4 regions of the Streptomyces sp. NPDC005794 genome follow, and region 1 is predicted to be linked to each of the others. Evidence: riboswitches for the same ligand, from Rfam matches in the RefSeq annotation. Region 1 holds a riboswitch; each other region holds the start of a gene.
What was found. A riboswitch is a leader RNA that binds a small molecule or an ion and turns the genes downstream of it on or off. The one in region 1 is predicted to bind cyclic di-AMP.

Region 1 (5,741 bases):
TTACTTTTTCACCTCCGCTACTTTTTTTTGGTTTTTTGGGTGGTTTACAAAAACCCCGTTTTTTTTTTTTTTGGGGGGGGTTTTGGGGGGGGGGGGGGGGCCCCGCCCCCCCCCCCCCCTCTCCCCACCCTCAGGTGGTGTGTCTCAGATGGAGACGCCGTGCGACCGCAGGTAGGCGATCGGGTCGACGTCCGAGCCGTAGCTCGGGCCGGTCCGGACCTCGAAGTGGAGGTGCGGGCCGGTGGAGTTGCCGGTGGAGCCCGAGAGGCCGAGCTGCTGGCCGCCGGTGACGGTCTGGCCGGCCGAGACCTCGAGCGAGGACAGGTGGGCGTACTGGGAGTACATGCCGTCGCTGTGCTGGATGACGACCTCGTTGCCGTACGAGCCGCCCCATCCGGCGGAGACCACGGTGCCCGGGCCGATGGACCGGACGCTGGTTCCGGAGGCCGCCTGGAAGTCGGAGCCCGTGTGGTAGCCGCTGGACCAGCTGGCGCCGGAGGCGCGGTACTGGGTGGTGACGTTGGGACTCTCGACGGGGGCGGCCCAGCCGGAGCTGTCGCTCTCCGACGCACCGGAGTCGGCGGTCTTCGCGGCCGTCTCCTCGGTGGCGGCGGCCGGCTTCTCGGCCGGAGCGGCGGCCTTGGGCGTCGACGGGGCGGCGGCCTCGGAGGGCGCGGACTCGGTGGACTTCTCGGCGGAGCCGGACGTCTTGGCGCCGAGAGTCAGCTTCATGCCCGGGAGGATCAGGCTCGGGTTCTCGCCGACGACATCGCGGTTGTCCTGGTACAGCTTCTGCCAGCCGCCCTTGACCTTCTTGTCGGCCGCGATCTTCGCCAGGTAGTCCCCGGAGACCACGGAGTAGGTCTTCGGGGAGCTCTTCGCCGCCGAGGCCGGGGCGCTCTGGGCGGCCGGAGCGGACTGCTCGGCGGCATGGGCGCCGGTGGCGCCGATCAGCGGGAGGGCGAGAACGGCGCCGCCGGTCCCTGCGGCAAGGACGCCTCGGGCGATCGGGCCGGACTTCACACGACGGTGCTTGCCTTTTGCGGGCATGGGAATTCCTCTCCGGCGCCTGCGAGGTGAGCTGTCGGGTTCGGACTGGAGATGCCCGGCCGCGCGGTGCGCGGCTTAACCCCGAGCCGTACCGGATCCCTCCGGCCGGCGGCCTACCTGGTTCCCCCGCTCCTGCCACACGTGAGTCGGTGCGGATTCCGGGCGGCGGCAGGATGAGGCGTTCCGTCCGGATTGACCGTGACCGTAAGCGAGCCGGGACGCGGCGAACAAGCCGTGTATTGCGAACCGGAATCCACGCTTCATTTCCGGCACGGAATTCCCGTCACACTCCGTGGATTACGGATCTTGGCTTTCCGCGCGGCGTCCGGAATACCCCTCGGGATCTTCACCACACACCGTCACGGATATGATTCCGCTCACCTGCGCCAGCCCATCTCCCGCACAAGCAGGGCATGTTCCGCTAAATACACCAATACGGACATGGCATGGACGGCGCCTCACCGGACGGGCCGATGCCACAGCACCACGGACGGTTGCCCGATGCGGCCATGTCGTATCGTCGCGGGCGTGCCCCGTCGGCGAGCGGCGCCGACGCCCGACACTCCAGGAGCCCTTGTGACGCAGCTGCCAGAGGTCCCGCCGGCCGGCCCCGACCCGACGGATGTGAACCTGACAGGTGTCCGCAACTTCCGTGACGTCGGCGGGCTCCCGACCACGGACGGCCGCACCGTCCGCTACGGGCGCCTCTACCGCAGCGGCCATCTCGCCCACGCCGACGAGGCCGACACCGCCTTCCTCGCCGGGCTCGGCCTGCACACGGTCTTCGACTTCCGCAACGCCGCCGACCACAAGCTCGACGGTCACGACGTGGAGCTGCCCGGCGTCCGGAATGTCAGCATTCCCCTCTCCGATCCCGCCGACGGCGCGGAGTTCTGGCGGCTGGTGCGCGACGGGAACATCCAGCAGCTCCGCTCGATCCTGGCCGACGGCAAGGGAACGGAGCGTATGGTCGCCTCGTACCGCTCGATCATCAGGGACCGCACCGCCGAGCACAGCCGCGTCCTGCACGCGCTGGCCGAGGACAGCGTGCCGGCCCTGATGCACTGTGCGGCGGGCAAGGACCGGGCGGGGCTGTCGATCGCGGTCTCGCTGCTCGCGGTCGGCGTCGAGAGGGAGGCCATCGAGGCCGACTACCTCAAGTCGAACGACGCGCACCGGCGCTACAGGGTGCGGCGCAGCGACACCTCGTCGGCAGGAATGTCCGACGAGGTGATGGAGCTGCTCAATCCGCTTTTCGGTGCGCACGCCGAATACCTCGACGCGGCGTTCGCCACGATCGAGGAGATATGGGGCAGCACGGACCGCTACCTCCTCGAAGGGCTGAAGATCAGCCACGAGACCCGCGCGAAACTGCGTGAGCGCCTCGTCGAGGGCGCGTGACGCCTGGGCTCAGCCCTTACCGGCCACGGTGAAGAGGAGGAAGAGGAAGGCCGCGATGACGTGTCCGGCCACCAGGTAGGCGAAGAGCCGGATCACGACACCGCGAGGCATCCGCCGCTCCTGGGCGTCCGCACTCTTCGGCCTGCGCGGGGTGAGCGGGTCGTAGTACTCCGAATCGGACATGACAGTCCTCTCTTCCGGCCGCACGGCCGGGGTGACGAAGGGACGCCCGGTAGGGACGCCGCGTGGGGGCGTGCGGGCTCAGAGCCGGTGGACCCCGTTGCCCAGGCACAGCTCGGCGGCCGGGCTCTGCAACAGCGTGTGGACGAAGAGCAGGCGCGCCCCGCCGGTGTCGAGTGCCGCGATCCGGTGCGGGGTCAGCGAGTCGAAGTGCGCGCTGTCCCCCGGATCGAGGTCGTGCACGGTCTCCCCGAGCACGACGCGCAGCCGGCCGTCGAGGACGTACAGCCACTCCTCCCCAGGGTGGACGCGTACGAGATCGCCCTCGGTCCCGTACGGGACGCGGACGCGCAGCGCCTGCATGGCACGGCCCGATCCGCCCGCCTGCCGGTAGAGCCAGCCACCGGCCCCGGCGCCTCCCGGCGTGCCGTCGAGCGGGCCTCCGCGGACGATCGCGTCACGTTCGGGCGGCATCTCGCCCAGGAGCTCGGATACGGTCGTACCGTAGACACGGGCAAGGCCGAGCAGCATCGGCAGCGAAGGCTGCCGCCGGCCCGTCTCGAGACGGGAGAGGTGAGCCGGGGAGAGCCCGGCCCGGCCGGCCGCGGCCTCCAGGGTGAGGCCACGATTACGGCGCAGGTCGCGCAGGCGTGGCGCGATCCCGGGGATCTCGTCGACCACCCCACCGTCAGGAGGATTCATACCTCCATTGGGCCAAAACCTTTCCTCCGAGGCAAATAATTTGCCTCAGAGGCAAAGTCGCGGTTCTCAGCGGTTGGCGACGGCCTGCTTCACCAGTGTTCTGCCGAAGTCCCACATCAGCCCGCCCCCACTGTGCGCGTCGTCCATGACGGCGGTGAAGGCGGTCACGAAGCGGTCGACCTCCGGTTCTCCGATGACCAGCGGCGGAATCAGCTTGATCACCTCCATGTGGTCACCGGAGACCTGGGTGAGGATCCGGTGCTTCTGCAGCAGCGGCACCACCACCATCTGCGCGAAGAGACCCTTGCGGGCCGCCTGCAGCATCGTCCAGCGGCTGCGCAGCTTGAGGGACGACGGGCGGCCGAACTCGATCCCGATCATCAGCCCGCGCCCGCGCACCTCGTGCAGCAGCTCGTAGCGGCCGACGAGCGCGGCGAGCCGTTCCCGCAGCAGATCACCGGTGCGACGGGCGTTCGCGACGGTCTCCTCCTGCTCCATCACGGCGAGGACGGCGAGGCCGGCCGCCATGGCCTGGGCGTTGGATCCGAAGCTGGCGGAATGGACGAGGACCCGGTCCATGGACGAGTAGACACGCTTGAAGATCCAGTCCTTGCCGAGCGTCGCGCCGACCGGGACGTACCCGCCCGAGAGCGCCTTGGCGACGCAGAGCAGATCGGGTTCGACGCCCTCCTCGTGCTGGTACGCGTAGAAGTCGCCGGTCCGTCCGAGCCCGGTCTGCACCTCGTCGGCGATGAGCACGGCCTTGTGCCGGTGCAGCAGCTCCTGTGCCTCCCGCAGGAAGCCGGGTGGTGAGGCGTGGACGCCCTTGCCCTGGATCGGCTCCACGACCAGCCCGGCCACATCACCGCGCTTCAGTTCGCGCCGCAGCGCGTCGAGGTCGCCGAGTGTGATGGCCGTGTCGGGCAGGAGGGGCGCGAAGCCCTCCCGGAAGCCCTTCTCGCCGTTGACGGAGAGCGAGCCGGTCGTCAGCCCGTGGAAGGCGTGGTCGCAGTAGAGGATCCGCGGCTTGCCGGTCGCGTACCGGGCGAACTTCAGGGCGGTCTCGACCGCCTCCGTGCCGCTGTTGCCGAAGAACACCCGGTCCAGGTGCGGGCTGTGCGCCAGCAGCTTCTCGGCCAGCAGCCCGGGCAGCGGCTGGCAGTCGAAGCGGGTGAGGTCCGCGAGCGAGGCGTCCAGGACGTCGTGGAGCGCCCGGCGTACGACGGGGTGGTGCCTGCCGAGCCCCATCACGCCGAAGCCGGCGAGCATGTCGAGGTAGTCGTTGCCCTCCGCGTCCCAGAAGTGCGCGCCCTCCGCCCGCTCGTAGACCTTGTCGAAACCGAGGGTGTGGAGCATCCGCGGCAGCTGGTGGTTGAGGTGCCGGGTGTGCAGCTCGTAGCGTTCGGCACCTCGTTCCGCGAGGAGCCGCGCCAGATCGAAGCCCGGCTGTTCGTCCTTCATGCCCCGTTCTCCTTCGGCGTGGTCCGCTTTCCCGCGTCAGCGCGGCGCTCCAGCGCCGCGCTGACGCGTCCGGCGATCTCCACCGGCGTGAGCCCGATCTCTGCGAGTACCTCACCGCGCCCGGCGTGCGCGAGAAACCTCTCGGGGATTCCGAACGTCCGCAGCGGTACGTCGACGCCGGCGTCCCGCAGCGCCTGTCCGACGGCCCAGCCGACTCCGCCCGCTCTGCTGTTGTCCTCGACGACCGCCACCAGCCCGTGCCGCGCGGCGAGCGCGGGCAGCTGCTCGTCGACCGGTTTGACCCACCGCGGGTCGACGACGGTGCAGCGGATTCCGGCTCCGGCGAGCAGGTCCGCGGCCCGCAGACAGAGCGGAGCGAGTACTCCTACGGCCACCAGCAGGACATCGGGGTCCGGTGCCCGGTGCAGGACGTCCATCCCGCCGACCGTCCCGATGGCAGGGACCGGCTCCCCCACCGACTCCTTGGGGAACCGGATCACCGTCGGCGCGTCGTCGACGTCGAGGGCCTCGCGCAGTTCCTCGCGCAGCCGGTCGGCGTCGCGCGGAGCGGCGATCCGGAGTCCCGGGACGACCTGGAGCACGGACATGTCCCACACGCCGTTGTGCGAGGGGCCGTCCACTCCGGTGACACCGGCCCGGTCCAGGACGAACGTCACCCCGCACCTGTGCAGGGCGACGTCCATCAGCACCTGGTCGAAGGCCCGGACGAGGAAGGTCCTGATCTCCTCGGCGAGTTCACCGAGTTCCGGTGGGCTCAGTGCCTTGAGATCCGGCGGCCCCTTGATGGATTCCAGCAGCGTCACGCCCGGGCCCCTCTCCCTGGTCCTGTTCTCGGCTCGCGGTCACGGCCGGAACCCCGGCGGGGTTCCGGCCTCCTCCTGCCCTCCGGACCCGCGCTCACGGCATCAGCGGTTCCCTCCGATGGT
Region 2 (5,741 bases), on a different contig from region 1:
CAATGCCTTCGGCGAGGACCAGCAGCAGGGGACCACGGGCTTCGTCTCCGTGACGGCGGGGACGTTCTTCGTCCGCGTGGTGATGTCGCCGTTCGCGCACCCCCTGTTCACGGTGCTCTCCGGCATCGGCTTCGGCATCGCGGCGCTCGGCGGCGCGCGCCACCGGGTGCGCCGGATCGTCCTGCCGCTGCTCGGGCTCGTCCTCGCCATGGGCATGCACGCCCTGTGGAACGGCTCGTCGTCCTTCGGACCGTACGGCTTCTACGCGGTGTACGGCGCGTTCATGGTGCCGGCCTTCGGCCTGGTGACCTGGCTGGCGATCTGGTCGCGCCAGCGGGAGCTGCGCACCCTCTCCACCGAGCTGCCGGTGTACGCGGCGGCCGGCTGGCTGGCTCCCGCCGAGCCCCTCGCGCTGGCCTCGATGCGGGCACGGGGCATGGCCCGCGACATGGCCAGGCACTGGAACAGCCACCCGGACCGCGCCCGGGGCAGGGCCGCGGCCCGCGCCGTCGCTGAGTACGAGTCGTTCGCGACGTCCCTGGCCATGCTGCGCCGGAGGGCCCGCCACGACGGCCCGGGAGCGGACTTCGCCGTCCGCGAGCAGGAGTTGCTGCATCACCTCTGGCACCGCCGGGACATCGCGGGCCCGGCCCTGACCTACGCGGCCCACGCGACGGGCCGGCTGCGCGCCCACCGGCCGCCCTCGCCGCCCCCGTTCCCCCGGCAGTTCCCTCACGGCGGGCCGCCTCAGCAGCACCTCCCCGCACCGCACCGGCACTACGGCGGCTACAACCCGTACCTGGAGAACGGCGGCAGGCACCGCGCACCGCCGGGTTAGGACGTCAGGCGGATGCCTCGGTCAGCTCCGCCACCTGCTGCCCGGTCAGCTTCAGGTCACCGACCGCCACCAGCGCCGGCAGCTGTTCGACGGTACGCGCGGAGGCGATCGGCGCGGTCACGGTCGGCCGGGCGGCCAGCCAGGCGAGGGCGACCGTGGCGATCTCGGCGTCGTGCTCCTGGGCGATCCTGTCGAGCGCGGCGAGCACCTTGCGGCCGCGCTCGGTCTCCAGGTGCTTGCCCGCGCCCTCGGCCCGTGCGCTCTCGACGGCCGCCCCCGGCCGGTACTTGCCGGTGAGGAAGCCCGAGGCGAGCGCGAAGTAGGGGACCGCTGCGAGACCGGCACCGGCCGCCGTGTCCTGGAGCGCGCCCTCGTAGGTGTCGCGCGAGACGAGGTTGTAGTGCGGCTGCAGGGCGACGTAGCGGGCCAGGCCCTCGCGCTCGGAGAAGTCCAGCGAGGCCTGGAGCCGCTCGGGGCTGATGTTGGAGGCGGCGATCTCCCGCACCGTGCCGGCCTTCACCAACTGGTCGAGGGCGGTGATGATCTCCTCGACCGGGACGTTCTCGTCGTCGAAGTGCGTGTAGTAGAGGTCGATGTGGTCGGTGCCGAGACGGCGCAGCGACGCCTCGGCCGCCTCCTTGACGGTGGTGGGCGAGAGCCCCTTGTACGCGGGGTGGGCGCCGACCTTGGTGGCGATGACGACATCGTCGCGGCGGGCACGGGCCTTCAGCCACTTGCCGATGAGGGTCTCCGACTCACCGCCCTCGTTGCCCGGGGCCCAGGCCGAATAGGAGTCGGCCGTGTCGATGAAGTTGCCGCCGGCCGCCACGTACGCGTCGAGGACGGCGAAGGTCCGGTCCTCGTCGGCCGTCCAGCCGAAGACGTTGCCGCCGAGAGCGAGGGGGAAGACCTGAAGGCTCGAAGAACCGAGTGGGCGCAGAGTTGTCATACCCAAGAACAACCGGTCGCCGCAGGCGACTATTCCGGTTCACGGGACGGCGGCCGGAAGGCGGCGGGTTCCCGGCCCCGGTCGGACCGGCGGCCCTGACGTCGGGGGGTCGTGCGTCAGGGCCGCCGGGGTTCCGAGGGGATCAGATCGTGAGGCCCTTGCCGCGCAGCCAGCTCATCGGGTCGATGCCCGAGCCGTCCGCGGTGTGGATCTCCAGGTGCAGGTGTGCGCCGGTCACATTGCCGGTCGCGCCGACGCGGCCGATGGTCTCGCCGGTGGTGACCTTCTGGCCGGCGGTCACGCCCATCGAGGACTGGTGGCAGTACCAGACCTCGGTGCCGTCGTCGAGCTCCAGGACCGTGCGGTAGCCGTACGAACCGGAGTAGCCGGCCGACTTCACCGTGCCGCTGTGGACGGCCTTGACCGGGGTACCGGTCGGGGCCGCGAAGTCCAGCCCGGTGTGGTGGCCGGAGGACCACATCGAACCGGCCTGACCGAAGGTCGAGCTGATGTAGTACGAGGAGGTCGGGACGGCGTAGCTGGCGGCGAGCTTGGCGAGGCGCTCGGCCTCCGCCTTCTTCTTCGCCGCTTCCTCCGCCGCCTTCTTCTTCGCGGCGACCTCGGCCTCGGCGTCGCTCTGCTGCTTCGCGGCCTGGGCCGCGGCCGCCTCGAGCGCCGCCTGCTCCTCCGCGGCCTTCGCCTCGGCGTCGGCTCCGGCCTGCTGCTGCTCGGCCTGCTGGAGGATGCGGGCGCGCAGCGCCTCGCCGGCGTCGGTGGTGCCCTGCTCGGCCTCGGTGGCGGTGATGCCCGCAGTGGTGAGCGGGGAGGACGCGGCGACCGTCTCGTGGTCCGAGTCGGAGTCGCCGGACATGAACGCACCCACGCCGGGAAGGGACTTGGCGTCGGGGAGATTGTCCGCGATGGAATCGGGAAGAGAGATGGAGACCGGCGGCTTGCTCTGAGCGGTGGCCATGCCACCCGCTCCGACGGCCGCGATGACCCCGACGCCGAGGACGGTGGAGCTACGGGCGAGGCCGCGCTGCTTGGCTACGCGATGCCGGCCGCGTACGGGACGGATGGACTCCTCGGTGGGGTTCCATTCCTCCCACGTCCTGTCCTCATCACCGAGGCTTCCGGTCCTGAAGGATGACGGTGCCTCGGGGGCAGGCTGGTTGGACGCCACGTGGGCGCACTCCTTTCCTTCCTTCTCGCCTACCGGGTTAGCTGACGGGTTCGGAGCAGGAAGGTCTCCTACGGGCCCCTTCGTCTCTCACGAGACGCAGGTGTCCGATTCACCCCATGTAGGTGGTTCCCCGGTTCCCTTGCGGAATTCGGCGCTGCGCACGGTGCCGCCTCTTGCGACGACAGGTACAACCGCGCTGCGTTATCGAACGTTAATAGACACCCGGGTCCGATTCCAAGCTGTTCCCACAGTTCATTCGCCGCTGCGGCCTGGACTTTCGGGTGTCAATCGGGCGCAAACGGGCGACTTGAGTACCCCTCACCCATGCGGCAGTTTCTGACGGTGCGTCAAATGTTATGCGGAGCGGGGTCTTTCGACTACCGACGGTCGCGACCGGTCATTCACTGTCCCGCCGCACGATCTTCACCGTCGTCCGCCGCTCCTGCTGCCCCCGCGCGGGACGCCCGACCGCGAGGAGCGCCAGGTCGTCCGTCGACCGGCCGCCGGTGTGCAGCCGTACGTCGTCGGTGAGCGCGGACAGCAGTTCCTCGGGCCCCGGGAAGAGCCGGCCGCGCAGCCGGTCCGCCGGATCGTAGAAGGCACCCTTCGCGTCCCGCGCCTCGGAAAGCCCGTCGGTGAACGCCAGGAACATCGCACCGGCCGGCAGCGACCACTCGTCCGACCGGTCCGGCCACACGTCCAGCCCCATCCCGAGCGGCAGCGCGGGCACGGTCGGCGACACTACGTCCAGCGCCCCGTCCGCATGCAGCACGAGCGGCTCGGGATGACCGCGGTTGACGACCCGCATCGTGTCGGATCCGGCCGGGATCTCCGCGAGGACAGCGGTGACGAACCCCTCCATGGAGTCGAGCCCGCCCCGCCGCGAGTTCTCACGGGCCAGCGCCCGTTCCAGCCGCTGGACCACCCCCTCCAGCGACAGCTCCTGTTCCGCGGCCTCCCGGAACGCCCCGATCACGACGGCCACCGCCGCCACGGCGTCCAGCCCCTTGCCCCGTACGTCACCGAGGACCAGGCGCACCCCGTACGGAGTGTTCGCGACGGCGTACAGGTCGCCGCCGACGAACTCGTCCGCCTGCGCCGCCTCGTACCGCGCGGCGACCAGCAGCCCGCCGATCCGGTCCTCGGGCGTCGGGAGCACCGCGCGCATCGCCGTCTCCGCGATGACCCTGGCAGAGGCCAGTTGCTCGTTCCCGCGACGTACGACGCGGTTGATGACGAGGGAGAGCACGGCGACGGTGACCAGGGTCAGCAGGTCGGTGACCGGCACGACGTCGGTGAGCAGGCCGTCCCAGACGCGGATGGCGAGCACGACGAGGATCGAGATGACCGCGACCCGCACCGTGCCGGCCAGCGAGAAGAACGGGGCGGCGATCAGCGGGGCGGCCGCGAAGAGCGGGACGGCGGTGACCGCCGACGGCGTCACGAGATCGAGGATCACTCCGGCGCAGATCATCAGGGCGGGCAGCACGCGCACGAACTGACGGGCACGGGCGTTCCCGGCAGCCCTCCCTCGCCGTCCGTCCCGCTTCCCCACCTGTGCACTCCTGCCCGGTCCACCCACGGCTGCGGACGGTACCGCGCCCCACCCAGGCTGGCCGGAGCCGCGCCGAGCGGCGACTCGTCATCGGCCAAAGGGAGGAGTGCGCCGGAGCCCCGGCCGCAAAGGGTCAGTCGAAGAGCCGGTGCTGCGCGTAGATCGTCAGTGCATCCCGTACGAAGACGGCTGTTCCGTCTCCCCGCCGATCGTAGTTCCTTCCGAAGCGCGGATCGGCGACGTACATCTCGCCGGTGCCGGTCACATACGAACGGGTGACCTCCATGGTCGCCGAGAGCCACGCGCAGTGCCGTCGCGCGATGTCCCGCACCTTCGCCGCCGGCGCCGAAGCCGGCCGCCCTCGCCTCCCCGTAGTCCCGTGCGGCTCGGCGCGAGAAGACCGGATGACGGCATACGACAGAGGCCCGGATCCTCGAAAGGATCCGGGCCTCTGTCTTTTAGTAGCGGGGACAGGATTTGAACCTGCGACCTCTGGGTTATGAGCCCAGCGAGCTACCGAGCTGCTCCACCCCGCGCCGTTGTGATTGCAACTCTACGCCATCCGGGAGGGTGCTCCGACCACATGGGGCGGCCGCACCCCACCACCCCTCGCCACCGGGGGACCTCCCGGCCCGACGCAATGCGCCAACAGAGCCTGTACACCGCGTAGTTGCCAAGAACAGTGGCGCCCCCAAGGGTGTTTCCGCACCCCTCGATCCTGCGTATCGCCGGTGCGGAGGGCCAAGGGGCGCGGCAGCCGGCTCAGGAGAACGCCTCAGCCCACCGCAGGGACGGCGCTCCGCGATTGCGCCGTATCCGGAGCAGCGGGACGCTGGAGGGACAAGCCTTTCGGTGTTCGGTCCCGTCTGCCCGGCATCCTTCGGGTGCCGGTGTCGGCTGCCCAGCAGCCTCACCCGATGCGGGGGGGGGTGGCCAGGGGAGGCCGGGCGCACGCGCGTCAGGAGATGGTCATGGACGGCGCCCTGCTCGAAACGATGAGAACCGCTCTGCGCGGCCCGGTCATCGGCCCGGACGACCCGGGGTACGGCCGGGCCCGCACGGTCTACAACGCCATGATCGACAAGAGGCCGGCGGCCGTGGTCGAGTGCCGCGACTCGGCGGACGTCATGGCGGCCGTCGACTTCGTCCGCGAACACGGCCTGGACGTGGCCGTCCGGGGCGGCGGGCACAGCGGCCCCGGACTCGGCCTCAGCGA
Region 3 (5,741 bases), on a different contig from region 1:
CCGACCTCGGCAACGGCTACTACGGCGGCCTGCAGTTCTCGCAGGACGACTGGTCGGCCTACGACGGCACGGACTACGCGCCCCGCGCCGACCTCGCGAGCCGCTCGCAGCAGATAGCCGTCGCGGAGAAGGTGCTGGCCGACAAGGGTCCCCAGGCGTGGGCCAGTTGCTCGGTGATTTCCGGGCTCGCCCTGGACGAGGGGCTGCCCGGCGTCGACCCGGGCGACGAGCCGGCCGCCGAGCCCTCGGACACCGCGACCCCGTCCGGGACCCCCTCGTCCGAAACGCCGGACCCGGCGGACGGGACGGCGGACACGGACGACGAGGCGAACGGCTCCGAGGACTCCGACGTCAAGGACGGCGTGGACGAGAGTGCGCCCGAGGACACGGCGGACCAGGGCGAGGAGGCCGGCGCTTCGCCGTCCGCCACTCCGTCGCCCGAGGCCTCTGGGGCGCCCGGCGCCTCGAAGGGTGACGGGGAGAAGGGCGGAAAGCACCGCGGCACCCCGGCCCCCGAGGCGAGTGCCGGGACCGGTGCGGACGACGGGCGGGACTCCGGCCGGCACGCGTCGCGCGGCGACTCCGGGGCGCGTGAGGGCGCGGAGGGGACGTACGTCGTCCGTGAGGGCGACAACCTCTGGTCGATCGCCGACTCGCAGGAGCTCTCCGGCGGCTGGTCCGCGCTCTACGAGGCCAACAAGGCCGAACTGGGCTCCGACCCGGACCTGATCCTTCCCGGCCAGAACCTGGACCTCGACCTCGTCGGGGCGGACGCGCGGGGCGACCAGGCGGAGACCACGGCCGCCAACTGATCAAAAGCGCGAAAACGCCCCGAAAGCAGGGGCAGTTCAGAGGCCTATGTCCACTTATGCGTAAGTGAGACATGGGTCTCTTTGCTTCAACTGGCGCGCCCCGTCCGTCCGATCCGTCCATATTGGCTCCGACCTGCGGAAACACCTCACTCAGTCAGGCCGGTACGCGCTGATTGGGTGTTATGTCCATCTTTGAATGTGAGGGTTGGGTGTGTTTACGGTCGGAGCCGCTCGCACCGCGGGCACCTTCGACCGTCACGCCGAATCCTGCCGTCGGCCGAAGGGGACCGACGCGTAAAGCGCCGTAGGCAGGAGCGGGGGACCCAGGTAAGTGCCGGACCCGGCCGTCGGGAGACGGATGGGGGTACGGCTAGGGGTGAAGTCGTCCGCGGGAGCGGGCGGCCGGGCAACTCACAGGCCCGAACCCGACAGCTCACCTCGTAGGCGTCGGTGAGGAGAACCATGCTGCTTTCCAGCAAGGGCAAGCACCGTCGCCCGTCCAAGGCCGTCCGCATCGCGACCCTGGCCGGTGTCACCGGTGCCGCCGTCGCCGTACCGCTCATGGGTGCGACCGGCGCCTCTGCCGCCTCCGTCGACACCTGGGACGCCGTCGCCCAGTGCGAGTCCGGTGGCAACTGGTCCATCAACACCGGCAACGGCTACTACGGCGGCCTGCAGTTCTCGCAGTCCAGCTGGGCAGCGGCCGGCGGCACCCAGTACGCCGCCCGCGCCGACCTGGCCACCAAGGACCAGCAGATAGCCGCCGCCGAGAAGCTCCTCGACCTGCAGGGCCCGGGCGCCTGGGCGTGTGCCGGTGCCGGCGGCCTGACGAACGACGGTGTGGACCCGGGTGTCGACACCGGCTCCGAGAAGAACGGCGACACGGCCCCGCAGGCCGCGCCGGAGCGCGAGGCCGAGCAGCCCGCCACGCGCAGCGAGAAGCGTGAGGCCCCCGCCGCGACCGTCACCACCCCGACCGGCGAGAAGGTCGAGAAGGGTGACGGCGAGTACAAGGTGAAGGCCGGCGACACCCTCAGCAAGATCGCCGACGCGAAGAAGGTCAAGGGCGGCTGGGAGAAGCTCTTCGAGCTGAACGACGACATCGTCGACGACGCCGACCTGATCTTCCCGGGTCAGCAGCTCCACCTGAAGTAGCCACCATCGGTCCGGGGCCCCCTCCTGCCCCGGATGCCCGGCCCGGCACGCTGACCCCCCGCGTGCCGGGCCGGGGCCGTGCCGGCCGCCCACGGGTGGGGCCCGGTCGCGGGCCCGCCGTGAGCGGGAGCGTTCGATCCTTGTGGTTACCTGCCAGTAGAATTCTGGAGCTTTGCCCGGAATGCAGGTCCTCGGGTCCTTTTTCGTCCCAGGGGACGGGCGGACGGCCGACGGAGCGGGCCGAGCCGGTTAGGCTCGTGGCGCAAGGCCACAGTGACCCTGCACAACCAGTGTCAGATCCCAGAAGGAGATGCCTCGTGCCGTCCATCGACGTCGTCGTAGCCAGGGAAATCCTCGACTCCCGGGGGAACCCCACGGTCGAGGTCGAGGTCGGCCTCGACGACGGCAGCACGGGTCGTGCTGCTGTTCCGTCCGGAGCCTCCACCGGAGCGTTCGAGGCCATCGAGCTCCGCGACGGCGACCCCAACCGTTACCAGGGCAAGGGCGTCGAGAAGGCCGTCCTCGCCGTGATCGAGCAGATCGGCCCGGAGCTCGTCGGGTACGACGCCACCGAGCAGCGCCTCATCGACCAGGCGATGTTCGACCTGGACGCGACCGAGAACAAGGGCTCGCTCGGCGCCAACGCCATCCTCGGTGTCTCGCTGGCCGTGGCGCACGCCGCCTCCGAGGCCTCCGACCTCCCGCTGTTCCGCTACCTCGGCGGCCCGAACGCGCACCTGCTGCCCGTTCCGATGATGAACATCCTGAACGGCGGCTCGCACGCCGACTCCAACGTGGACATCCAGGAGTTCATGATCGCGCCGATCGGCGCCGAGTCCTTCTCCGAGGCCCTTCGCTGGGGTGCGGAGATCTACCACACGCTGAAGAAGGTCCTGAAGACCAAGGGCCTGTCCACGGGTCTCGGTGACGAGGGCGGCTTCGCCCCCAACCTCGAGTCCAACCGCGCCGCCCTCGACCTCATCCTCGAGGCCGTCAAGGAGGCCGGTTACGTCCCGGGCCGTGACATCGCGCTCGCGCTCGACGTCGCCGCGTCCGAGTTCTACAAGGACGGCGTCTACGAGTTCGAGGGCAAGTCCCGCTCGGCCGCCGAGATGACCGAGTACTACGAGGAGCTCGTCTCCGCGTATCCGCTGGTCTCCATCGAGGACCCGCTGTACGAGGACGACTGGGCGGGCTGGAAGGTCATCACCGACAAGCTCGGCTCCAAGGTGCAGATCGTCGGTGACGACCTGTTCGTCACCAACCCCGAGCGCCTCGCCCGTGGCATCGAGGAGGGCTCGGCCAACGCCCTGCTCGTCAAGGTCAACCAGATCGGTTCGCTGACCGAGACCCTGGACGCCGTGGAGCTGGCCCAGCGCAACGGCTTCAAGTGCATGATGTCCCACCGTTCCGGTGAGACCGAGGACGTCACCATCGCCGACCTCGCCGTCGCCGTGAACTGTGGCCAGATCAAGACCGGCGCCCCGGCCCGCTCGGACCGCGTCGCCAAGTACAACCAGCTGCTGCGCATCGAGGAGATCCTCGACGACGCCGCGGTGTACGCCGGACGTTCGGCGTTCCCGCGGTTCCGCTTCGAGGGCTGACAGCCCGAGTCCGGAGCACCAGCCTCCGTCCGTCCCCGCATCCGGTCCCGTACCGTGTGCGGGGACGGACGTGCGTAACGGGGAGGCGTGAGACATGGCCGGGAAGGACCGCGACCGGTTCTCCACCGCGACCAGGCTGCGGCTGCTCGGCGAGCAGACGGCGGCCCGCGTCTACCGGTCCCAGAACCGACGGCAGGACCGCCCTTCCCGGCTCACCGGCCGGGCCGCGTTCCTCGCGCTGATCGTCTGCTCCATGGTGGTCGCCCTCGCGTATCCCATGCGGCAGTACGTCTCCCAACGCGACCAGATCGCGGAGCAGGAGAGGCTCTCGCAGGAGGCCCGCCGGCGGACGGAGGAGCTGCGCGACGAGAAGGCGCGGCTCAAGGACGACGCGTACATCCGCCGTCTCGCACGCCAGCACCTCCACTACGTGCTGCCCGGCGAGACCGGTTATACGGTGGTCGACCCGGACGCGGCCGAGGTGCGGAAGGGTGAGCCGGGGGCGTCGGGGAGGCCGTGGCACTCGAACCTCTGGGACGGCGTCGACAGCGCGGACCGGGAGTGACCCCGCCCGGACCGGCCCCGTCGACGTACCGGGCCCTCTCCCCACAACGATTCACACAGTCCGACCGATGACATTCAAGTGACCTTCAAGGCAGGCATGGACACGCCCCCTCCGCAGACCGAATCCACCACGCCCACCGACGTGGACATCGCCGCGTTCGAGCTCCAGCTCGGCCGGCCGCCGCGTGGGCTGCGCGCCATCGCGCACCGCTGCCCGTGCGGCAACCCGGACGTGGTCGAGACACAGCCCCGTCTGGAGGACGGCACGCCGTTCCCGACGACGTACTACCTGACCTGCCCGCGTGCCGCGTCCGCGATCGGCACGCTGGAGGCCAACGGGGTCATGAAGGAGATGACCGAGCGGCTCGCCACGGACCCCGAGCTGGCCGCGGCCTACCGCGCCGCGCACGAGGACTACCTCGCGCGGCGCGACGCCATCGAGGTCCTGGAGGGCTTCCCGAGCGCGGGTGGCATGCCGGACCGGGTGAAGTGCCTGCACGTCCTGGTCGGCCACTCGCTGGTGGCGGGGCCCGGTGTGAACCCGCTGGGCGACGAGGCGATCGCGATGCTGCCGCAGTGGTGGGCCAAGGGACCGTGCGTCACCCCGTGCGGGTCCGACGACGCCTGACCCGACGCGTCCTGTCCCCCGCGAGGTACACGTACAACCACAGGAGCCCCATGACCCGCGTTGCCGCCATCGACTGCGGTACCAACTCCATCCGCCTGCTCGTCGCGGACGTGGACCCCGCCACCGGGGACTTCGCCGAGCTCGACCGCCGGATGAAGATCGTCCGTCTCGGCCAGGGCGTCGACCGGACCGGCCGGCTGGCCCCCGAGGCGCTGGAGCGCACCTTCGACGCCTGCCGTGAGTACGCGGCCGTGATCAAAGAGCTCGGCGCCGAACGGATCCGGTTCGTCGCCACGTCCGCCTCCCGCGACGCGGAGAACAGCGACACGTTCGTCCGTGGCGTCCTGGACATCCTGGGCGTCGAGCCCGAGGTCGTCACCGGGGACCAGGAGGCGCAGCTCTCCTTCGACGGTGCCACCAAGGAACTGGTGGGCAGCGACCACCTGGAGAAGCCGTACCTGGTCGTGGACATCGGCGGCGGCTCGACCGAGTTCGTCGTCGGTGACGACCGCGTCCTTGCCGCACGGTCCGTGGACATCGGCTGCGTACGCATGACCGAGCGTCACCTCGTCCTGGACGGGGTCGTCGTGGATCCGCCCACGCCCGACCGGATCGCCGCGATCCGCGCGGACATCGGTGCCGCTCTGGACCTGGCCGGGGAAACCGTGCCGATCTCCTCGGCGGCGACGCTCGTCGGCCTGGCCGGGACGGTCACCACCGTCGCCGCGATGGCGCTCGGGCTGAAGGAGTACGACTCCGAGGCGATCCACCACTCCCGGGTCTCCGTCGAGCAGGTACGGGAGATCACCGAGCGGCTGCTCGCCTCGACGCACGCGGAGCGCGCCGCGATCCCCGCGATGCATCCGGGCCGGGTCGATGTGATCGCGTCGGGGGCGCTCGTCCTGCTCGCGGTGATGGAGCGGGCCGGGGCCGGGGAGGTCGTCGTCAGCGAGCACGACATCCTCGACGGGATCGCCT
Region 4 (5,741 bases), on a different contig from region 1:
GGCACACGCGAGTGCGACGCCGCGGACCTCGCACTGACCGTGCTCGGCGGCGGCGAGTCGTCCCGTCTGCACAACCGCCTGGTCCGTCGCGACCGTACGGCGGTGGCAGCGGGATTCGGGCTGCTCAGGCTGGCCGGCGCGCCCTCGCTGGGCTGGCTGGACGTCAAGACGTCCGGTGGCGTCGAGGTGCCCCAGATCGAGGCGGCCGTGGACGAGGAGCTCGCCCGCTTCGCGGAGGAGGGCCCCACACCGGAGGAAATGGAACGCGCCCAGGCGCAGTTGGAGCGCGAGTGGCTGGACCGTCTCGGTACGGTCGCCGGCCGCGCCGACGAACTGTGCCGGTACGCCGTCCTGTTCGGTGACCCGCAGCTCGCCCTGACCGCGGTGGGCCGGGTGCTCGACGTGACGGCCGACGAGGTCAAGGCCGCCGCCCGGGCGCATCTGCGCCCCGACAACCGTGCGGTCCTGGTCTACGAGCCGGTCGAACCGGCCGACGAGACGGACGGCACCGACGCGCACGAGGGGGCGGACAAGTGACCGACGCCGCCGTGACTGGAGTAGCGATGGAGTACCACCCGCAGCCGACCGCCGGCGAGGCCAGGCCCTGGGCCTTTCCCGCGCCCGAGCGTGGCGCCCTGCCCAACGGGCTGACCGTGCTGCGCTGCCACCGCCCCGGCCAGCAGGTCGTCGCGGTGGAGATCTTCCTCGACGCCCCGCTGGACGCCGAGCCCGAGGGCCTGGACGGTGTGGCCACGATCATGGCGCGCGCACTGTCCGAGGGCACGGACAAGCGCTCGGCGGAGGAGTTCGCCGCCGAGCTGGAGCGGTGCGGCGCCACGCTGGACGCCCACGCGGACCACCCGGGTGTCCGGGTCTCCCTGGAGGTCCCGGTCTCACGGCTGACCAAGGCCCTCGGCCTGGTCGCCGAGGCCCTGCGGGCCCCGGCCTTCGCGGAGAGCGAGGTCGAGCGCCTGGTGGGCAACCGCCTCGACGAGATCCCGCACGAGCAGGCCAACCCGGCCCGCCGGGCCGCCAAGCAGCTCTCCAAGGAGCTCTTCCCCGCCACGGCACGGATGTCGCGTCCGCGCCAGGGCACCGAGGAGACGGTCCGGCGCATCGACGCCGCCGCCGTGCGCGCCTTCTACGACGCCCATGTGCGCCCGTCCACCGCGACGGCGGTCGTCGTCGGCGACCTCACCGAGGTGGACCTGGACGCACTGCTCTCCGAAACCGTCGGGGACTGGTCGGGCAACGCCGGCCAGGCCCGGCCGGTGCCCCCGATCACCGCGGACGACACCGGCCGTGTGGTCATCGTGGACCGCCCCGGAGCCGTGCAGACCCAGCTGCTGATCGGCCGGATCGGCGCCGATCGGCACGACAGCGTATGGCCCGCCCAGGTCCTCGGCACGTACTGCCTGGGAGGCACGCTCACCTCCCGGCTGGACCGGGTGCTGCGCGAGGAGAAGGGCTACACGTACGGCGTCCGGGCCTTCGGGCAGGTGCTGCGTTCGACGGCGCCCGGCTCGTCCTCCGGGGCGACCGGCGCCGCGATGCTCGCCATCAGCGGTTCCGTCGACACGGAGTCCACCGGTCCCGCGCTCGACGACCTGTGGAAGGTCCTGCGCACCCTGGCGGCCGAAGGGCTCACCGATGCCGAGCGCGAGACCGCCGTGCAGAACCTCGTGGGCGTGGCCCCGTTGAAGTACGAGACGGCGGCCTCCGTCGCGGGCACCCTGGCCGACCAGGTGGAGCAGCACCTTCCGGACGACTACCAGGCCGAGCTGTACGCACGCCTGGCCGCGACCGGCACGGTCGAGGCGACCGCCGCCGTGGTCAGCGCGTTCCCGGTCGACCGGCTGGTCACCGTCCTGGTCGGGGACGCCGCGCAGATCGCCGAGCCCGTGAGGGCGCTCGGTATCGGCGAGGTGTCGGTCGTCACCGGCTGACAGAACGGGACATGGCGGACCCCGGCGAGTGCACGCTCGCCGGGGTTCTGTCATGTGTCCGTATCGCGAGGAAAGTTGTCATTCATCCTGTGGGATGTGCGACAAAAGCCCCTTCCCGTTTGGTGGGGAAAAGCGGCCCGCTCTAGCGTCGGCTCGGCTGTCCGCCAGACGAATGCCGCGTCCGCGGCGCCGGACAGCCATCGCCGAGTCCCCGTCAGGCGCGAGCCTGGGGAGCCGGGGACCCAATAAGTCCCTGGGGTGAATCGGATCCCTGTACCTCGTCGGAGGCTCAGGGGCCCGTAGGAGACCTTCCTGCTCCGAACCCGTCAGCTAACCCGGTAGGCGAGAAGGAAGGAAAGGACCAGCCCCTCCATGGCGTTCATCCGTGCCACCGGGAAGCACCGTGCCCCGAGCCGCCTGACGCGCAAGAGCGCCGAGGTCGCCGGCATCGCGGCCCTGGCCACCGCCGGCGTCATCGGCACCACGGCCTCCCCTGCCCTCGCCGCGGACTCCGAGGCCGTCACCGCCACCGGTCTGACCCAGGCCGTCGCCCTCGACACCACCCTCGCCGCGCAGATCGACGCCCAGGCGAAGGCCCAGCAGCACCAGGCCGATGTCGCCGCCAAGGCCAAGGCCGAGGCCGAGGCGGAAGCGAAGGCGAAGGCTGAGGCCGAGCGCAAGGCCGAAGCCCGCGCCAAGGAGGCACGTGAGGCCGAAGCGCGGGCCGCGCGCGCCGCCGAGCGCGCCCGGTTGAACTCCTTCCACCTCCCGGTCGCCGGCTCGCACGTGACCACCGGCTACCAGTCGGGTGGCGCGCTCTGGTCCTCCGGCAGCCACTCCGGCGTGGACTTCCAGGCGGCGTCCGGCACCCCGGTCGTCGCCGTCGGCGCCGGCACGGTCGTGGAGGCGGGCTGGGGCGGCGCGTACGGCAACAACATCGTGCTCCGCATGAACGACGGTACGTACACCCAGTACGGCCACCTCTCCTCGATCGGTGTCTCCGTCGGTCAGAGCGTCGGCTCGGGCGAGCAGATAGGCATCTCCGGCTCGACCGGCAACTCCACCGGGCCGCACCTGCACTTCGAGGCCCGGACCACCCCCGAGTACGGCTCGGACATGGACCCCGTCGCCTACCTCCGCGCCCACGGCGTCCAGGTCTGACCCACGCCGCACGACATCTCTCGGACGAAGGCCCCGGCATCCGCCGGGGCCTTCGCGGTGCCCCGGGGAGGGGCCCGCAGAAGCCTCGCGGAAGTGCTCCCTGGCCAAAAGATATCCATGGATTCCACCCCGCCATCGGAAATTCCGGCCGGTTGCAATAGAGTCACCGAACAGGCGTCGATCGGCCGCGTTCCGCGGAGATTAAGGCGGAGGTTCGGACATGCGCATTCCCGCGTATTCGGTATGCACGGCAATCCGTGACGACATCGTCTCCGGTGTCTTCGAGCGCGGCAGCCGCCTCACCGAGGAGGTGCTCGCGCGTCGCTACGGCGTCTCCCGCGTCCCCGTACGCGAGGCGCTGCGCACCCTGGAGTCCGAGGGGTTCGTCGTCACCCGCCGGCATGCCGGCGCCTGTGTCGCCGAACCCACGGAGCAGGAGGCCGCCGACCTCCTCGAGATCCGGATGCTCCTGGAGCCCCTCGGAGCCGCCCGTGCGGCGCAGCGCCGCACCGAGGCGCACCTCAAGGTGCTCCGCGGCCTGGTCAGGCTGGGGCAGGAGCGGGTGCGCAGGGGTGAGGGGGAGGATCTGCGCTCCCTGGGCGGCTGGTTCCACGAGACGCTGGCGCAGGCCTCGGGCAGCCCCGCGCTGATCGCACTGCTCACCCAGCTCCGGCACAAGATCGCCTGGATGTACGCCGTCGAGCAGCCGGCCCGCCCCGCGGACTCCTGGGCCGAGCACGGCGCCCTCGTCGACGCTGTGGCACGCCGTGACACGGAGCGGGCCAGGGCGCTCGCCACCCAGCACGCCGAGCGGGCCACCGCGGCCCACCGGCTGCGGCGCACGGACCTGCCGGGGCGCGCGGTGGGAACGTCCGGGGTGAGGACTTCGCAACACCCCGTAAACACCGCGGGAGTCCGCCATTAACAATTGCGCCGTATACAAAGAGGGTAATTATCGAAGGGCTTTCTTTTTGCTGCCCTGATTCGGGTATTCGGAGTCCTGTCAGGACCCGGTGCAGGAAACAGAAAAAGCCGCGGCTCCAGGTGGGGATGCCGCGGCTTTTCCGCAGAAATGATTCCGGTTCGAAGCGGCGGAATCAGACGGTCTCCGGAAGCTCCTCGAGCCCCTCGGCGACCAGCTTCGCCAGACGGTCCAGGGCGGCTTCGGCGTTGTCCGCCTCGGACGCGAGCACGATCTCCTCGCCGCCCTGCGCGCCCAGGCCGAGCACCGCGAGCATGGAGGCCGCGTTCACCGGGTTGCCGTCCGTCTTGGCGATCGTCACGGGGACGCCGGAAGCCGTGGCGGCACGGACGAAGATGGAAGCGGGGCGGGCGTGCAGGCCCTCGGCCCAACCGACGTTGACGCGGCGCTCAGCCATGGTTCTGCCCTTCACGTAACAATGGGTTGTCTAGACCAGTCTCTCATGCAGTGCGCACTGCTGTGCCAGGCATCGCCACCGGGCTGTTCACGCCCGCCGGTCCCCTCAGCGTGCCTGCGCGACCATCCCGCCGCGACCGGTGCGTTCCTATGGACAAGGCCGGGCTCGCGCGCCTGGTGCGTACCCTCTCAAGGCCTCAAGGGCCAGGGGGACCCCATCCACGTCGTGGTCCGTCACCGACGCTCCGCGTTGCCTCCCTCCTCCACCTCGCGACCGCACGCACCGGACCCCGCTCCCTGATCCGGCCTGATCCACACGAAAAGCCCAAGCCGTAGGCTTTGCCCATGGAGCCCACTCCGGAGCAGAGTCCGCATCACGCGTACCCCGACCACTGGGAGGCGGACGTGGTGCTCCGTGACGGTGGCACCGCGCGCATCAGGCCCATCACCACGGACGATGCCGAACGACTGGTCAGCTTCTACGAGCAGGTGTCCGACGAATCGAAGTACTACCGCTTCTTCGCCCCGTATCCGCGTCTCTCCGCCCGGGACGTGCACCGCTTCACCCATCACGACTACGTCGACCGGGTGGGACTGGCCGTCACGATCGGCGGCGAGTTCATCGCCACCGTCCGCTTCGACCGGATCGACGAGCAGGGCAGGCCGGCCTCGGCCCCCGCCGACGAGGCCGAGGTCGCCTTCCTCGTCCAGGACGCCCACCAGGGCCGCGGTGTGGCGTCGGCCCTTCTCGAGCACATCGCGGCGGTGGCCAGGGAGCGGGGCATCCGCCGCTTCGCCGCCGAGGTGCTGCCCGCCAACAACAAGATGATCAAGGTGTTCCGGGACGCCGGCTTCACCCAGCAGCGCAGCTTCGAGGACGGCTCCGTCCACCTCACCCTCGACCTGGAACCCACGGCCGAGTCACTCGCCGTCCAGCGCGGACGTGAGCAGCGGGCCGAAGCGCGCTCCGTCCAGCGCCTGCTGGCCCCCGGGTCCGTCGCCGTCATCGGGGTCGGCCGCGAGCCCGGCGGCGTGGGCCGGACGGTGCTGCGCAATCTCCTCGGCTCGGGCTTCACCGGACGTACGTACGCGGTGAACACGTCCTTCGCCCCAGGGCCGGGCACGGTCGACGGGGTGCCCGCGCACCGCGCCGTGAGCGAGATCGGCGAACAGGTCGACCTCGCTGTCGTCGCCGTCCCCGCGGAACGAGTGCCGGAGGTCGTCGCCGACTGCGGTGAACACGGCGTCCAGGGCCT

Region 2: linked by a shared signal. The riboswitch ahead of ACFYQ5_RS29245 (M23 family metallopeptidase) and the one ahead of ACFYQ5_RS35775 (peptidoglycan DD-metalloendopeptidase family protein) in region 1 are both predicted to bind cyclic di-AMP.
Region 3: linked by a shared signal. The riboswitch ahead of ACFYQ5_RS23990 (transglycosylase family protein) and the one ahead of ACFYQ5_RS35775 (peptidoglycan DD-metalloendopeptidase family protein) in region 1 are both predicted to bind cyclic di-AMP.
Region 4: linked by a shared signal. The riboswitch ahead of ACFYQ5_RS29725 (M23 family metallopeptidase) and the one ahead of ACFYQ5_RS35775 (peptidoglycan DD-metalloendopeptidase family protein) in region 1 are both predicted to bind cyclic di-AMP.

What each region holds. Positions count from the first base shown of each region.
Region 1 is NZ_JBIAIN010000042.1:3,851-9,591, reverse strand. Features, by position in the region: gene ACFYQ5_RS35775 (peptidoglycan DD-metalloendopeptidase family protein) at 145-1,050, opposite strand; cyclic di-AMP (ydaO/yuaA leader) riboswitch at 1,054-1,212, opposite strand; gene ACFYQ5_RS35770 (tyrosine-protein phosphatase) at 1,627-2,451, shown strand; gene ACFYQ5_RS35765 (DUF6126 family protein) at 2,461-2,634, opposite strand; gene ACFYQ5_RS35760 (helix-turn-helix domain-containing protein) at 2,713-3,333, opposite strand; gene ACFYQ5_RS35755 (aspartate aminotransferase family protein) at 3,400-4,794, opposite strand; partial or broken gene ACFYQ5_RS35750 (transketolase C-terminal domain-containing protein) at 4,791-5,531, opposite strand; gene hpnH (adenosyl-hopene transferase HpnH) at 5,721-5,741, opposite strand, start outside.
Region 2 is NZ_JBIAIN010000021.1:138,298-144,038, reverse strand. Features, by position in the region: gene ACFYQ5_RS29255 (PrsW family intramembrane metalloprotease) at 1-838, shown strand, start outside; gene ACFYQ5_RS29250 (aldo/keto reductase) at 843-1,787, opposite strand; gene ACFYQ5_RS29245 (M23 family metallopeptidase) at 1,930-2,970, opposite strand; cyclic di-AMP (ydaO/yuaA leader) riboswitch at 2,982-3,134, opposite strand; gene ACFYQ5_RS29240 (PP2C family protein-serine/threonine phosphatase) at 3,368-4,525, opposite strand; gene ACFYQ5_RS29235 (TipAS antibiotic-recognition domain-containing protein) at 4,659-4,856, opposite strand; tRNA gene ACFYQ5_RS29230 (tRNA-Met) at 4,988-5,061, opposite strand; gene ACFYQ5_RS29225 (FAD-binding oxidoreductase) at 5,497-5,741, shown strand, end outside.
Region 3 is NZ_JBIAIN010000015.1:104,706-110,446, forward strand. Features, by position in the region: gene ACFYQ5_RS23985 (transglycosylase family protein) at 1-812, shown strand, start outside; cyclic di-AMP (ydaO/yuaA leader) riboswitch at 1,103-1,274, shown strand; gene ACFYQ5_RS23990 (transglycosylase family protein) at 1,275-1,967, shown strand; gene eno (phosphopyruvate hydratase) at 2,285-3,571, shown strand; gene ACFYQ5_RS24000 (septum formation initiator family protein) at 3,666-4,136, shown strand; gene ACFYQ5_RS24005 (DUF501 domain-containing protein) at 4,233-4,763, shown strand; gene ACFYQ5_RS24010 (exopolyphosphatase) at 4,814-5,741, shown strand, end outside.
Region 4 is NZ_JBIAIN010000022.1:100,376-106,116, forward strand. Features, by position in the region: gene ACFYQ5_RS29715 (M16 family metallopeptidase) at 1-537, shown strand, start outside; gene ACFYQ5_RS29720 (M16 family metallopeptidase) at 564-1,946, shown strand; cyclic di-AMP (ydaO/yuaA leader) riboswitch at 2,138-2,306, shown strand; gene ACFYQ5_RS29725 (M23 family metallopeptidase) at 2,319-3,107, shown strand; gene ACFYQ5_RS29730 (GntR family transcriptional regulator) at 3,328-4,032, shown strand; gene ACFYQ5_RS29735 (HPr family phosphocarrier protein) at 4,205-4,486, opposite strand; gene ACFYQ5_RS29740 (GNAT family N-acetyltransferase) at 4,831-5,741, shown strand, end outside.